DNA from 3 places in the Neobacillus sp. plas4 genome. Region 3 is predicted to be linked to each of the others. Evidence: riboswitches for the same ligand, from Rfam matches in the RefSeq annotation. Region 3 holds a riboswitch; each other region holds the start of a gene.
The links. Region 3 has a riboswitch for S-adenosylmethionine ahead of AC2TFD_RS26155 (methionine ABC transporter ATP-binding protein). Riboswitches for the same ligand answer to the same signal wherever they lie in the genome.
Positions count from the first base shown of each region.

Region 1: linked by a shared signal. The riboswitch ahead of AC2TFD_RS24985 (O-acetylhomoserine aminocarboxypropyltransferase/cysteine synthase family protein) and the one ahead of AC2TFD_RS26155 (methionine ABC transporter ATP-binding protein) in region 3 are both predicted to bind S-adenosylmethionine.
Region 2: linked by a shared signal. The riboswitch ahead of metK (methionine adenosyltransferase) and the one ahead of AC2TFD_RS26155 (methionine ABC transporter ATP-binding protein) in region 3 are both predicted to bind S-adenosylmethionine.

Region 1 is NZ_CM170152.1:4,928,637-4,932,887, reverse strand. Features, by position in the region: gene gcvH (glycine cleavage system protein GcvH) at 1-7, shown strand, start outside; gene AC2TFD_RS25005 (YusG family protein) at 123-362, shown strand; gene AC2TFD_RS25000 (toprim domain-containing protein) at 494-850, shown strand; gene AC2TFD_RS24995 (thioredoxin family protein) at 854-1,162, shown strand; gene AC2TFD_RS24990 (hypothetical protein) at 1,279-1,632, shown strand; SAM riboswitch class I at 1,709-1,811, shown strand; gene AC2TFD_RS24985 (O-acetylhomoserine aminocarboxypropyltransferase/cysteine synthase family protein) at 1,882-3,198, shown strand; SAM riboswitch class I at 3,322-3,428, shown strand; gene AC2TFD_RS24980 (methionine ABC transporter ATP-binding protein) at 3,595-4,251, shown strand, end outside.
Region 2 is NZ_CM170152.1:4,789,049-4,793,299, reverse strand. Features, by position in the region: gene pckA (phosphoenolpyruvate carboxykinase (ATP)) at 1-1,344, opposite strand, end outside; SAM riboswitch class I at 1,564-1,704, shown strand; gene metK (methionine adenosyltransferase) at 1,905-3,104, shown strand; gene asnB (asparagine synthase (glutamine-hydrolyzing)) at 3,304-4,251, shown strand, end outside.
Region 3 is NZ_CM170152.1:5,179,742-5,183,992, forward strand. Features, by position in the region: gene AC2TFD_RS26140 (alpha/beta hydrolase) at 1-725, shown strand, start outside; gene AC2TFD_RS26145 (hypothetical protein) at 852-1,046, shown strand; gene AC2TFD_RS26150 (DMT family transporter) at 1,090-1,965, opposite strand; SAM riboswitch class I at 2,203-2,304, shown strand; SAM riboswitch class I at 2,380-2,482, shown strand; gene AC2TFD_RS26155 (methionine ABC transporter ATP-binding protein) at 2,571-3,602, shown strand; gene AC2TFD_RS26160 (methionine ABC transporter permease) at 3,592-4,242, shown strand.

The DNA of each region.
Region 1 (4,251 bases), 250 kb from region 3:
AGACTAAAGAGCCTCTATGAAACACCTTGATCTCAAGGTGTTTTTTTATGGGAAAAATTTGCACCTTCTATATTCTAAATCTGGGGGACACTAGAATAAACTTTAAAAAAGGGGCTCTTGGTATGACATTGAAACAGCAGAAGATTGACGTTACAGATCGAATCATTGGAAAAATGAAAAATGGAGAAATGGAATTATTCCTTGACAATACTTCCATTGGAAAGATACAACTTCCAGGGGATATGACGTTTCAGCTCGATCAACGATTTGAGGTAGAACAGCGAAAGATCTTTCAAAATGTGACAGTTACGGAGCAGCCTGACGCGAAATATACAGATTGTGATGATGGTGGATGGTGTTAAAGCCTTATCTTTAAGCAAACACCTATTATCAAAAAGATAATCGTGGTATAGTTAACTTGTTCACACGTTATTTACGTTTTCGAATATGTTAACAATAAACAAATAACTTTCTTTCATATAGGTGATGGATGATGAATGACTCGTATGGTGATAAAGTTCTGATTGTCGAAGGAAAATCAGATAAGAAAAAAGTAAAAAGTATCCTGAAGGAACCGATGGAGATCGTTTGCACAAATGGGACCATCAGTATGACGAAATTGGATGAATTAATTGATTCTCTTGAAGATAAAGATGTCTATATTCTCGTAGATGCCGATGATGCAGGTGAAAAACTGCGTAAACAACTGAAAAGGGAGTTTCCAAAAGCGGAACATCTTTATATTGACAGGATGTACCGTGAAGTTGCAACGGCACCCGTGTATCATCTGGCCACGGTCCTCCTAGGAGCAAATATCGATGTTCATTCTGAATTTTTAGAGATGGGATAAAAAATGAACGATTGGAACCTTGATGAGGTATCATCATTTATAAATCATCATTCATCCGGACTTATTTATTTCTATACGCCTTTGTGTGGTACTTGTCAGGTAGCATCGAGAATGCTCCAAGTTATTGAAAAAATGGTTGATGTGAATATAGGAAAAATGAATTTGAATTATTACCCCGAGCTAGCAGAAAAGTTTGAAATTGAAAGTGTTCCCTGCTTGCTATTTATTAAGGATGGAGAATTGGTTGAGATAATTTATGCCTTTCACTCTGTACCTTTTATATATGAAAAAATAAAACAATACTTTTACTAAAACAGATGTTAGCGCATCTGTTTTTTTGTGATTATTTGTCGATAGAATACCAAAGGATTTTTAGCTGGTTTACTTGAATTTAATAATGAATGGAAAGTAAATCGGAGTGATGACAAATGAACGAAATGATAGAGTTATTCCTTTCGGCTATAAAGGAACGTGGCCATGTTCTTAAACTTATTGAACACTTGGATGGTCTAAAAATAAAGCTAGTTTGCGAAGATCATGAGATATTTTTGATTTTTCATCGTGGAGAGGTTTCTGTCTTTGTTGACAATGGTGAGAAGCTCATAACACCTACCATTAGTGGTCAGAAGGAGTCCATTTTTTATCTGCTTCAGGGGAAGGAAACATTAAGAAATCTCATTAGAAATGGACAGCTCGTTGTTAATGCTCCATTTCGTATAGTTCTCCTCATCGAATCTATTTTTTACTTAACCAAACCAAAGGTTCAATTGTCTATTTCTTAAAAACTATTGACGGTATGTATTGATTTGGGGTAATATTTGTTTATAATATTCAAATAATTTTTTGCAATTTAATAGATTCTTATCCAGAGAGGCGGAGGGACTGGCCCTATGATGCCCGGCAACCGGTTAAACAACACGGTGCCAATTCCAGCAGAGTACGTCGCTCTGGTAGATAAGAAGAGAATCCCCTCTTCTTAAAGAGGGGATTCTTTGTTTGTTACTATATAAATATTGAGGAGTGTTTAGGCTATGTCAGAAAATCAAAAAAACTATCGTTTCGAAACCTTGAGTGTACATGGCGGATTGTCACCAGATCCAACAACAGGAGCACGCGCAGTTCCAATCTATCAAAATAATGCGTATCAATTTAAAAATACCGAGCATGCTGCGAATCTATTTGCGTTGAAAGAGCCTGGATACATATATACTCGAATCCATAACCCAACAACAACTGTTTTCGAGGAAAGGGTTGCGTTATTGGAAGGTGGAGTAGGAGCTCTTGCAGTAGCAAGTGGAATGGCGGCCATTACGCTGGCCATCTTAAATATTGCTGAAGCAGGAGATGAAATCGTATCAGCTTCTAATTTATATGGTGGAACTTACAACTTATTCGCAGTTACTCTTCCGAAGTATGGAATTAACGTAAAATTTGTAGATCCAGCAGATCCAGAAAATTTCCGTGCGGCTATCACAGATAAAACAAAAGCTGTGTTTGCAGAGACGATCGGTAATCCGTCTTTAAGAATTCTTGATATCGAAAAAGTAGCAGATATTGCCCATGAGGCAGGGGTTCCTTTGATTATCGATAACACATTCGCTACGCCTTACCTGTGCAGACCGATCGAATATGGTGCAGATATTGTTGTTCATTCGGCAACGAAATGGCTTTTAGGTAATGGAACAACAACAGGCGGGATTATTGTCGACGGAGGAAAGTTTGACTGGAATTCATCTAGGTTCCCTGGTTTTACTACTCCTGACTCAAGCTATCATGACCTTGTATATGCAGAAGCACTTGGTGCTGTCGCTTACATCATTAAAGCACGAGTACAGCTATTACGTGACCTAGGTCCTGCATTAAGCCCGCAAAATGCATTTCAATTCACCTTGGGACTTGAAACCCTTCATGTAAGAATGAAGGAACATATTGCAAATACGAAGGAAGTTGTTGAGTATTTAGTCAACCATCCTGCTGTAGAATGGGTATCTTATCCAGGACACCAATCTCATCCAGATCATGAATTGGCAAGCAAGTATCTTCCAAAGGGCGCAGGATCAATGATTGTATTCGGTATTAAAGGTGGAAGAGAAGCTGGAGCAAAATTAATTGATTCCATCACACTATTTGCCCATGTAGCGAATGTTGGAGATGCGAAAAGTCTAATTATTCATCCGGCAAGCACAACTCATCAACAGCTGGATGCAGAAGGTCTTAAAGCGGCTGGGGTTTCTGAGGATTTAATTCGTCTATCTATCGGTATCGAAAATGTGGAGGATTTAATTGAGGATCTGGAGTCTGCTATTGAAGCTGCAACAGGTGTATCCTCACTTAGAACAAAAGCATAATATATAATTCGAAATTTGTCGAAAATTTAGTTGACACTACTTTTTATCCATGCTAAGATTACTTTTGTACAAAAATAGTTACTTTAATCCATAAACGTATTAATTGAATATAGAATGCTATAGCTCTTATCAAGAGAGGTGGAGGGATGTGCCCGATGAAGCCCGGCAACCGTCAATATTAATTGAAATGGTGCCAATTCACACAAAGCGTAGGCTTTGGGAGATGGGAGAAAGGTTTTTATTTACGATGCCTTTCTGCCCGCTGCAGAAAGGCTTTTTAATTTTTCAATATAAGAATGTTTTTATGAATACAGTCAAACTCTATAACTAAGAAGTACGCGGTAATGGGATTAACGAACTGCAAAATATTTTATTGGATAAAAAGTAGGTGATGGAATGATTTCTATAAAAGATGTAGCTAAAATTTTCCCTTCGAAACATGGTCAGCTAAAAGCAGTTGATGATGTTACCTTAGAAATAAAAGAAGGAGAAATATTTGGCGTAATCGGATATAGTGGTGCAGGTAAAAGTACCTTAATTCGAATGCTTAATGGACTGGAGCTGCCGACACAGGGATCTGTTACCGTAGCTGGACGTGTTATATCAAAAATCAGCGGCCGTGAGCTTCGAAAGGCACGCCAAGAAATAAGTATGATCTTTCAGCATTTTAATTTACTTTGGTCTAGGACCGTTAGCGAGAATATTGCTTTTCCTTTAGAAATTGCTGGGGTAAAAGGTCCTGAAAGACAAAAACGAGTAAATGAACTCATTCAATTAGTGGGCCTTGAAGGAAGAGAAAATGCTTATCCATCTCAGCTAAGCGGGGGTCAAAAACAGCGTGTCGGCATTGCCAGGGCACTTGCGAATAATCCCAAAGTACTACTTTGTGATGAAGCGACATCGGCGTTGGACCCGCAAACTACCGATTCTATTTTGGAGTTGTTAGTGGATATTAATAATAGACTTGGATTAACCATTGTTTTAATCACCCATGAGATGCACGTCATTCGTAAAATCTGTCACAGGGTAGCTGTTATGGAAAGCGGTAGAATT
Region 2 (4,251 bases), 390 kb from region 3:
AACCATCGCCCTTGTATAGGAAAGCTTCATGCGGCTGCCGACTCCATATTCTCCTCCAGTCCAGCCAGTGTTAACAAGAAAGACCGTTGCATTATGCTCAAGTATCTTTTCACCAAGCATTTCAGCGTATCTTGTTGCAGGTAATGGAAGGAATGGTGCGCCAAAGCAGGTTGAGAAGGTTGCCTCTGGAGAGGTTACGCCACGCTCTGTTCCTGCAAGCTTGGATGTATAACCGCTCAAGAAATGATACAACGCTTGCTCTCTTGTTAATTTAGAAATTGGCGGCAATACACCGAATGCATCAGCTGTTAAAAAAACAATTGTATTTGGGTGACCTGCAATACTTGGCAGAATCACATTATCAATGGCATAAATTGGATAAGCAGCCCGTGTATTTTCGGTCAAAGACGAATCATCGTAATCTGCTATCCTAGTTACAGGATTAAGTACAACATTTTCAAGTACAGAGCCAAAATGGATGGCGTCGAAAATTTGTGGTTCTTTTTCCCTGGAAAGATTAATGGTTTTGGCATAACAGCCACCTTCAATATTAAAGACACCAGTGGATGACCACCCATGCTCATCATCGCCGATTAAACGGCGTTTTGGGTCTGCAGATAAAGTGGTTTTACCGGTACCAGAAAGACCGAAAAATAGTGCGACATCACCTTCTACACCAACATTTGCAGAACAATGCATCGAGAAAATATTATTTTCAGGTAACAGGTAGTTCATAATCGAAAAGATCGCCTTTTTTATTTCGCCTGCATATTCTGTTCCGCCAATTATTATTGTACGTTGTTCGAAAGAGATAATAATGAACGTTTCTGATTTGGTTCCGTCAATCATAGGATCAGCTTTGAAATTAGGAGCTGAAATGATTGTGAAACCTGGTGTGTGCGTCATCAATTCTTCATCACTAGGACGGATGAACAATTGATGAGCAAATAAATTATGCCAGGCATATTCATTAATAATTTGAATGGGCAGCTGAGTCTTTTTATCCGCACCGGCAAATCCTTTAAAAACAAATAACTCATTTTTTTGTTTAAGATAATCCAAAACTTTCTGAAGGAGACTGTTGAAAACATCCGCTGAAATCGGCTGATTTGAATGACCCCAATCAATTTTATCTTTAATTGATTCTTCTTGGACAATAAATTTGTCCTGTGGAGATCTGCCTGTATATTTACCAGTAGACACACTTATAGCACCAGTAGAGGTTAAAACGCCTTCATTCCTGGATAAGATTTTTTCAACTAATTGTGGTACAGACAATTGAATGTGTACATTACTTCCTTCCAACAATTGGCTTAAATCATTTGGGATATGAACAGAATTCATCTCAGGGAACCCTTCCTTTTCGTGTTTTTAATATTCAATATATTCGTAAATAGTATAACACAATGAAGTGAATAATCTATACTAATTGACGAAATTAGGTGCTAATAAACACAGGATTTTTAAGAGTGGTAAAAGTTTGTACCTATATCCTAATTTTACTAAATATTTCATTGACTTTATTCGTTAAGTTCAAGTAAGATGGTAATTTGAACGGATACTCTCTTATCCTGAGCTGGTGGAGGGACAGGCCCTATGAAACCCAGCAACCTGCTTCATGAGAAATGATCGTTATAGGCGATTCTATTCTCGGAGTGCGAAGGTGCTAATCTGACGCAAGGCTGCCGCCTTGAACGATAAGAGTGAAAGGCCCGAGACAACCTTTCCTCATGTGGTAAGGTTTTTTGTTTTGTATAAGACCTTTTATTAAAAGTGCTATTAATAAAAATCCTTTGTTTATTTCATACTAAGGGAATGAGTACCGTATCAATGTCATAGGTTCTAGAAGTATTCCTGTCACCTTCATAGAATCTTGATTTATCTCATAATAAGGAGGAAATCAGATGTCAAGAAACGCTCGTTTGTTCACTTCTGAATCAGTTACAGAGGGTCACCCGGATAAAATCTGTGATCAAATTTCTGATTCGATATTGGATGCAATTCTAGCAAAGGACGCAAATGCCCGAGTTGCTTGTGAAACTTCTGTAACAACTGGATTAGTCTTAGTTGCAGGTGAAATCACTACCTCTACTTACGTTGATATTCCAAAAATTGTTCGTGAAACGGTTAAAGGTATTGGGTATGATCGTGCTAAATATGGCTTTGACTCCGAAACATGTGCCGTTCTAACCTCCATTGGTGAGCAAAGTCCTGATATCGCCATGGGAGTTGACCAGGCACTTGAAGCACGTGAAGGTCTAATGTCTGATGAACAAATTGAGGCTATTGGTGCAGGGGACCAGGGATTAATGTTCGGATTTGCTTGTAATGAAACAAAGGAGCTTATGCCTCTTCCTATTTCTCTGGCACACAAGCTTGCACGCAAACTAACAGAGGTACGTAAGGATTCTGTACTTGATTACCTTCGTCCGGACGGTAAAACACAAGTAACGGTTGAATATGATGAAAACGATAAACCTGTTCGAATTGATACGATTGTCATTTCAACTCAGCATAATCCTGAAGTCACCTTAGAGCAAATCCAGCGAAACTTGAAGGAATATGTTATTAATCCAGTGGTTCCAAAAGAATTAATTGATGACAATACGAAGTATTTCATTAACCCAACTGGGCGATTCGTTATTGGCGGTCCTCAAGGAGATGCCGGCTTAACAGGACGGAAAATTATTGTAGATACTTACGGCGGTTATGCGCGTCATGGCGGCGGTGCATTCTCTGGTAAAGATCCAACTAAAGTTGACCGTTCTGCAGCATACGCGGCGCGTTATGTTGCTAAGAATATTGTAGCAGCAGGACTTGCGGATAAGGTTGAAGTTCAACTTGCTTATGCAATTGGGGTTGCAAGACCAGTTTCCATTTCTATCGATACTTTTGGTACTGGAACTGTGAGCGAAGACGTGTTAGTGAATCTTGTTGATAAAAACTTTGACCTTCGCCCAGCAGGAATCATTAAAATGTTAGACCTTCGTCGCCCCATCTACAAACAAACAGCTGCTTATGGCCATTTTGGCCGTACAGATGTGGATCTTCCCTGGGAGCGTACGGATAAAGCTGACACTTTACGTCAACAAGCTAATAGTTAGAAAAAGTATGGGAGTTGCATGTTATATGTAACTCCTTTTGTACGTTTAACGTCAAAGTTTAAGTCAAAGAAATTTAGTGAAAACTGATAGAATGCCGGAATTTTCCTACCTTTCACACTGCCATTTTTGAAAAAATAGTGGTAGGATAAGAAGGTATATTTTTAGTTAGCTATTTAGATTGGAGTAGGTGAGGTACATAATGTGTGGTTTTATTGGTTGTGTACACGACAAGGAACAAAACTATCGTGATGATCAAAAACAACTATTCAAAAATATGAACGATATAATAACCCATCGTGGACCCGATGATGATGGTTTCTTCTATGATGATCATGTTCAATTTGGTTTTCGCCGCTTAAGTATTATTGATATTGAATGCGGTCATCAGCCATTAACATATGAAAATGAGCGTTATTGGATCATTTTTAATGGTGAGATTTATAACTATGTAGAACTTCGTGAAGAATTACTCAAAGAAGGCTTAGAGTTCGCGACACACTCTGATACAGAGGTTATTATTGCGCTTTACAGCCATTTGAAAGAAAAAGCCGTAGAAAAACTACGGGGAATGTTTGCCTTTACGATTTGGGATAAACAAGAACAAACTTTATTTGGTGCCAGGGACCCATTCGGAATTAAACCGTACTTTTATTTCGTTGATGGAGAGAGGACTTTCTTTGCTTCAGAGAAAAAGAGTATTCTTTTAGCTCTCGAAAATGATGTCTTGGACTATGACTCCCTGCAGCACTATCTAACGTATCAATTTGTCCCGGAACCTAGCACGATGTCTAAGGGCATTCACAAGTTAGAACCAGGACATTATTATACGAAAAAGATTGGCTCTCCAATGGAAATTAAAAGGTATTGGAAAGCACATTTTAACCCTGTACAAAAATCAGAATCAGATTTTATCAAAGAAATACAAGATGTGTTAATTGATTCTGTAAAAATGCACATGAGAAGTGATGTGCCAGTAGGGTCGTTTCTTTCTGGCGGAATTGATTCTTCGATCATTGCATCGATTGCCAAACAATTTCACCCAGCGATTAAGACGTTTTCTGTTGGTTTCGAGCATCAGGGATTCAGTGAAATCGATGTAGCGAAAGAAACGGCAGATAAGCTTGGGGTAGAAAACATCAGCTATGTG
Region 3 (4,251 bases):
AATCCTATCACTTTTTTGAGGACTATTCTAATCTTTCAACAGATTTATTGGTAAAAGACTTATTAGCGATAACGGATTATATATCAGACCGTTTTGGTCAAGAAAAGGTTATATTGATAGGCCATTCTTTTGGCACTTATATTGCAGCCCAAGCCGCCTATATAGCTCCTGAAAAGTATGAAGCATATGTTGGCATTGGGCAGATGAGTGATATTAGTGAAAGTGAGATTGATAGTTTGAACTACAGTATTGAACAGGCTCAAAAGGCAGGAAATACGGATGATGTTTTATATCTGCAAGGATTGACGGAGAATATCAAAGATGGCGATACAGTTGTCCCACGAAATTATGTTAGTAAATATGGCGGGAGTTCAAGAATGATTGATGACCTCGGTGATGATAACATAAGTGTTTTACTCAGCACTGAGTATAACTTATTAGATGTAATTCGTTATAACGTTGGGATGGGCTATTCTCAAAAGATGTTGTTAAATGACCTATTAGAAAATCCTTTACCTTCTAAAGTAACAGAGCTTGAATTACCATTCTATTTTATCATGGGTAAATATGATTATATGACTTCATCTAATGCGGCAAAAAAATATTTTGATAGGATTAAAGCCGATAAAAAAGAATTTATTGCTTTTGAGCAATCCGCTCATTATCCACAATTTGAAGAAAAGGAAAAATTTCATGAATGGATGTCCGATACTTTTATAAAATAAATATGACTAACCCAGCAGGAATAAAGTTCCAAAATTATAGTAAGTTTGCCCTGATTTATTATTCTGGTAAATAAATAACTTCCTCCCTGAATACGATTAAGTAACCCCAAGAAAGGAGAGTGTGCCATGAGTGTGTTGGATCGCAGTCCTTTTTTATATTTATCCTGTATCATCGCTGGTTTCGCTTTATTAAGAGTACCGCTTACAGGGTTTCTTGCACCGCTAAGTCCGTTAGTGGTTCTCATTGGTGTCTTAGCTATCCTTTTATTCTCTTTGGTTCTTATCATTCATGGGGTGCTGCGTTTAGCAAAAAGAAGATAGTTTTAGAAAGAGAGCGATTTTCCGCTCTCTTTTTCATTAATAGTTAAGTAATTTCTTTTTCTTTTTTTAAAAAAGGAAGTTTTGTTTCTGATACGATGATGGCAACAAGTATGAGGATCGCACCAAGCACCATTTTTGTCGTCATCGCTTCATCTAAAATCGCAACCGAAAATACCATACCCCAGAAGGATTCAGTCGAAAGAATAATTGCAGCCTTCGTTTCTGTGATCATTTTCTGTGCAACAGTTTGTAATAAATACGCAATCGTTGTGGAAAAGACACCGAGATATACAATTGAGAATACACCTTCTTTTTGAAAAGCAAAAGAGGTTTCTCCTTTGAAAAGAACAACAATGATTCCGATAGCTGCAGCGGTAATCATTTGGATAAGTGTCAATAGGACAGGATCCGAATCTTTTACATATTTGGCCGTATAGAATATATGAAAGGCAAATCCAAAAGCGCAGCCTAGTGTCAGTAAATCCCCGATATTAACCCCAGCGGAAAGCTTCAGTGATAATAACCCAACACCCAGCATTGCTAAAACGGCGCCCATTAGTTCATACATATCGATTTTTCGCTTATACATAACAAATGCGATAAACGGAACAATCACGACATTCACAGCCGTTAAGAAGGCATTTTTGGAAGGAGTCGTATATTGAAGTCCCACGGTTTGAAGTGCGAAGGCTACATATAAAAAGACTCCAATAATAGCACCTTGGATCAAGGTGGCTTTATTAATATTTTTCAATCTTTTATGAAAGATCACGCTTAAAATGATGGCACCAATCATAAATCTTATCGCCAAAATTTGATAAGGGGTAAAATGGTCCAAAGCTATCGCACTGGCAACAAATCCACTTCCCCATATGATCGCAGTAACCGTAAGGGCCAATTCTCCCATATATTTTTGCATGTAATCACGTCCCAGTTACACCTGTAGTCAATAGGATTATTATAGTTATAGTTTTACGAATGGTAAATACTTTCATTGTTTGTTTTATAAAAACTAACTATCAACATATACTTTTTTAAAATTTTAAAATATCAATTTACCTAAAAATAAAAATTATTTTAATAAAACAGTTGACATATATATCTATTAGGAGTAAATTAATACACATATTAAAAAACGAATATATTATGAAACACCTTCTTATCAAGAGAGGTTGAGGGACTGGCCCTATGACACCTCGGCAGCAGATCCAATTGGATACTGTGCCAAATCCAGCAAGTATGACTTGATAGATAAGAAGAGGCCTGATGAATTTATCAATTCGCCCTCTTCTATTTCTAGAAGAGGGTTTTATTTTTAACTGAATAATAATTTTTCTTATCAAGAGAGGTTGAGGGACTGGCCCTATGACACCTCGGCAGCGGAACCTATATGGTGACTGTGCCAAATCCAGCAAGTGTGACTTGATAGATAAGAAGAGCTGCTAGCTTTGCTTTGCATTGGCATGCCCTCTTCTTATTTCCAAGAAGAGGGTTTTTTATATTCTAACAAAGGAGAGGTAAACCATGATCGAATTTCAAAATCTTCAAAAGGTTTATGAAAGTGGCGGCCAGCAGGTTGCTGCGTTGAATGGAATTGATTTGAAAATAAATAAGGGCGAGATTTTCGGAGTGATCGGATTCAGCGGTGCAGGTAAAAGCTCTCTGATCCGCTGTGTAAACCTATTAGAGCGTCCCACATCCGGTAAGGTTATTGTTGATGGTCATGACCTCACCTCTCTATCCGTGAAAGAAGTTCGTGTGATTAAGAAAAATATCGGGATGATCTTTCAGCATTTTAATCTATTAAACTCAAAAACAGTTTTTGCAAACGTGGCAATGCCACTCACGCTAGCCAAACTTCCTAAGGAGGCGATTAAAAAACGCGTTCAGGAATTACTAGAATTTGTTGGATTAGCTGACAAAGCCGACAATTATCCAGACCAGCTTTCAGGAGGACAAAAGCAGCGTGTCGGAATCGCCAGAGCATTGGCAACTCAGCCATCGATCCTGCTCTGTGATGAGGCAACCTCTGCTCTTGATCCGCAAACAACCAGCTCAATCTTGCAGTTGCTGAAGAAGGTCAATAAAGAGTACAACATTACGATTTTAATTATTACGCACGAGATGGCAGTGATTAGAGAAATCTGTGACCGAGTTGCTGTAATCGAAGCTGGGAAAATCATTGAAGAAGGCTCAGTGTTTGATGTCTTTTCTGCACCGAAAACACCGACAGCAAAGAATTTTGTCAGCACGGTCATGAATGACCAGCTGCCTGATTCCATAAAGGAAATTATCCAAAAGCACGATGGAATGCAGAGAGTTTTCCGAATTAATTTTGTCGGCAGTACGGCAGGTCAGCCATTATTATCAGAACTGGCTAAACAGTTTGATATTCATATCAATGTCTTGTTCGGCAATATTACCGAACTTCAAGGAACTCCATTCGGAAACCTAATTGTTGAGTTTATCGGTTCTGACAAAGAAGTCATCCGTGCGTTAACGTATATCAACCAGAAGAATATCAGCATAAAGGAAGTGGCAGCACATGCTAGTTAATTCAGAGCAAATCATTTCAGCCTTAATTGAAACCGTTCAAATGGTAGCCTTCTCGCTCTTGTTCTCTACTATTCTTGGTTTGCCGCTGGGGATTTTACTAGTGGTAACACGGAAAGGCCATCTGCTTCAAAATTTGCCGTTCTTTACCGTCTTGAATGGAATCATAAATATTTTCCGTTCTGTACCGTTCATTATTTTACTAGTAGCGATGATTCCAGTCACAAGGCTGATTGTCGGTACATCGATTGGAACAGCGGCAGCAGTAGTCCCGCTTGTATTCTATTGCGGTCCCTATATTGCAAGATTGGTAGAAAATTCATTGTTAGAAGTGGATCCAGGCGTCATTGAAGCAGCAGAGGCAATGGGGGCAACGCCAGGGCAAATCATTTTCAAATTTCTCATTCCTGAAGCACTTAGTTCACTTGTTTTAGCCCTTACGATTGCCACCATCGGTTTAGTAGGAGCCTCGGCGATGGCGGGTGCTGTCGGAGGCGGCGGGATTGGAGATTTAGCCATTACTTATGGCTACCAGCGTTTTGACACCGTCACAATGATTATTACCGTATTAATTCTGATTGTAATGGTTCAAGGCCTGCAGTCATTAGGAAATATAGCAGCAAAAAAAATCAGACGAAGATAACTTAGGAGG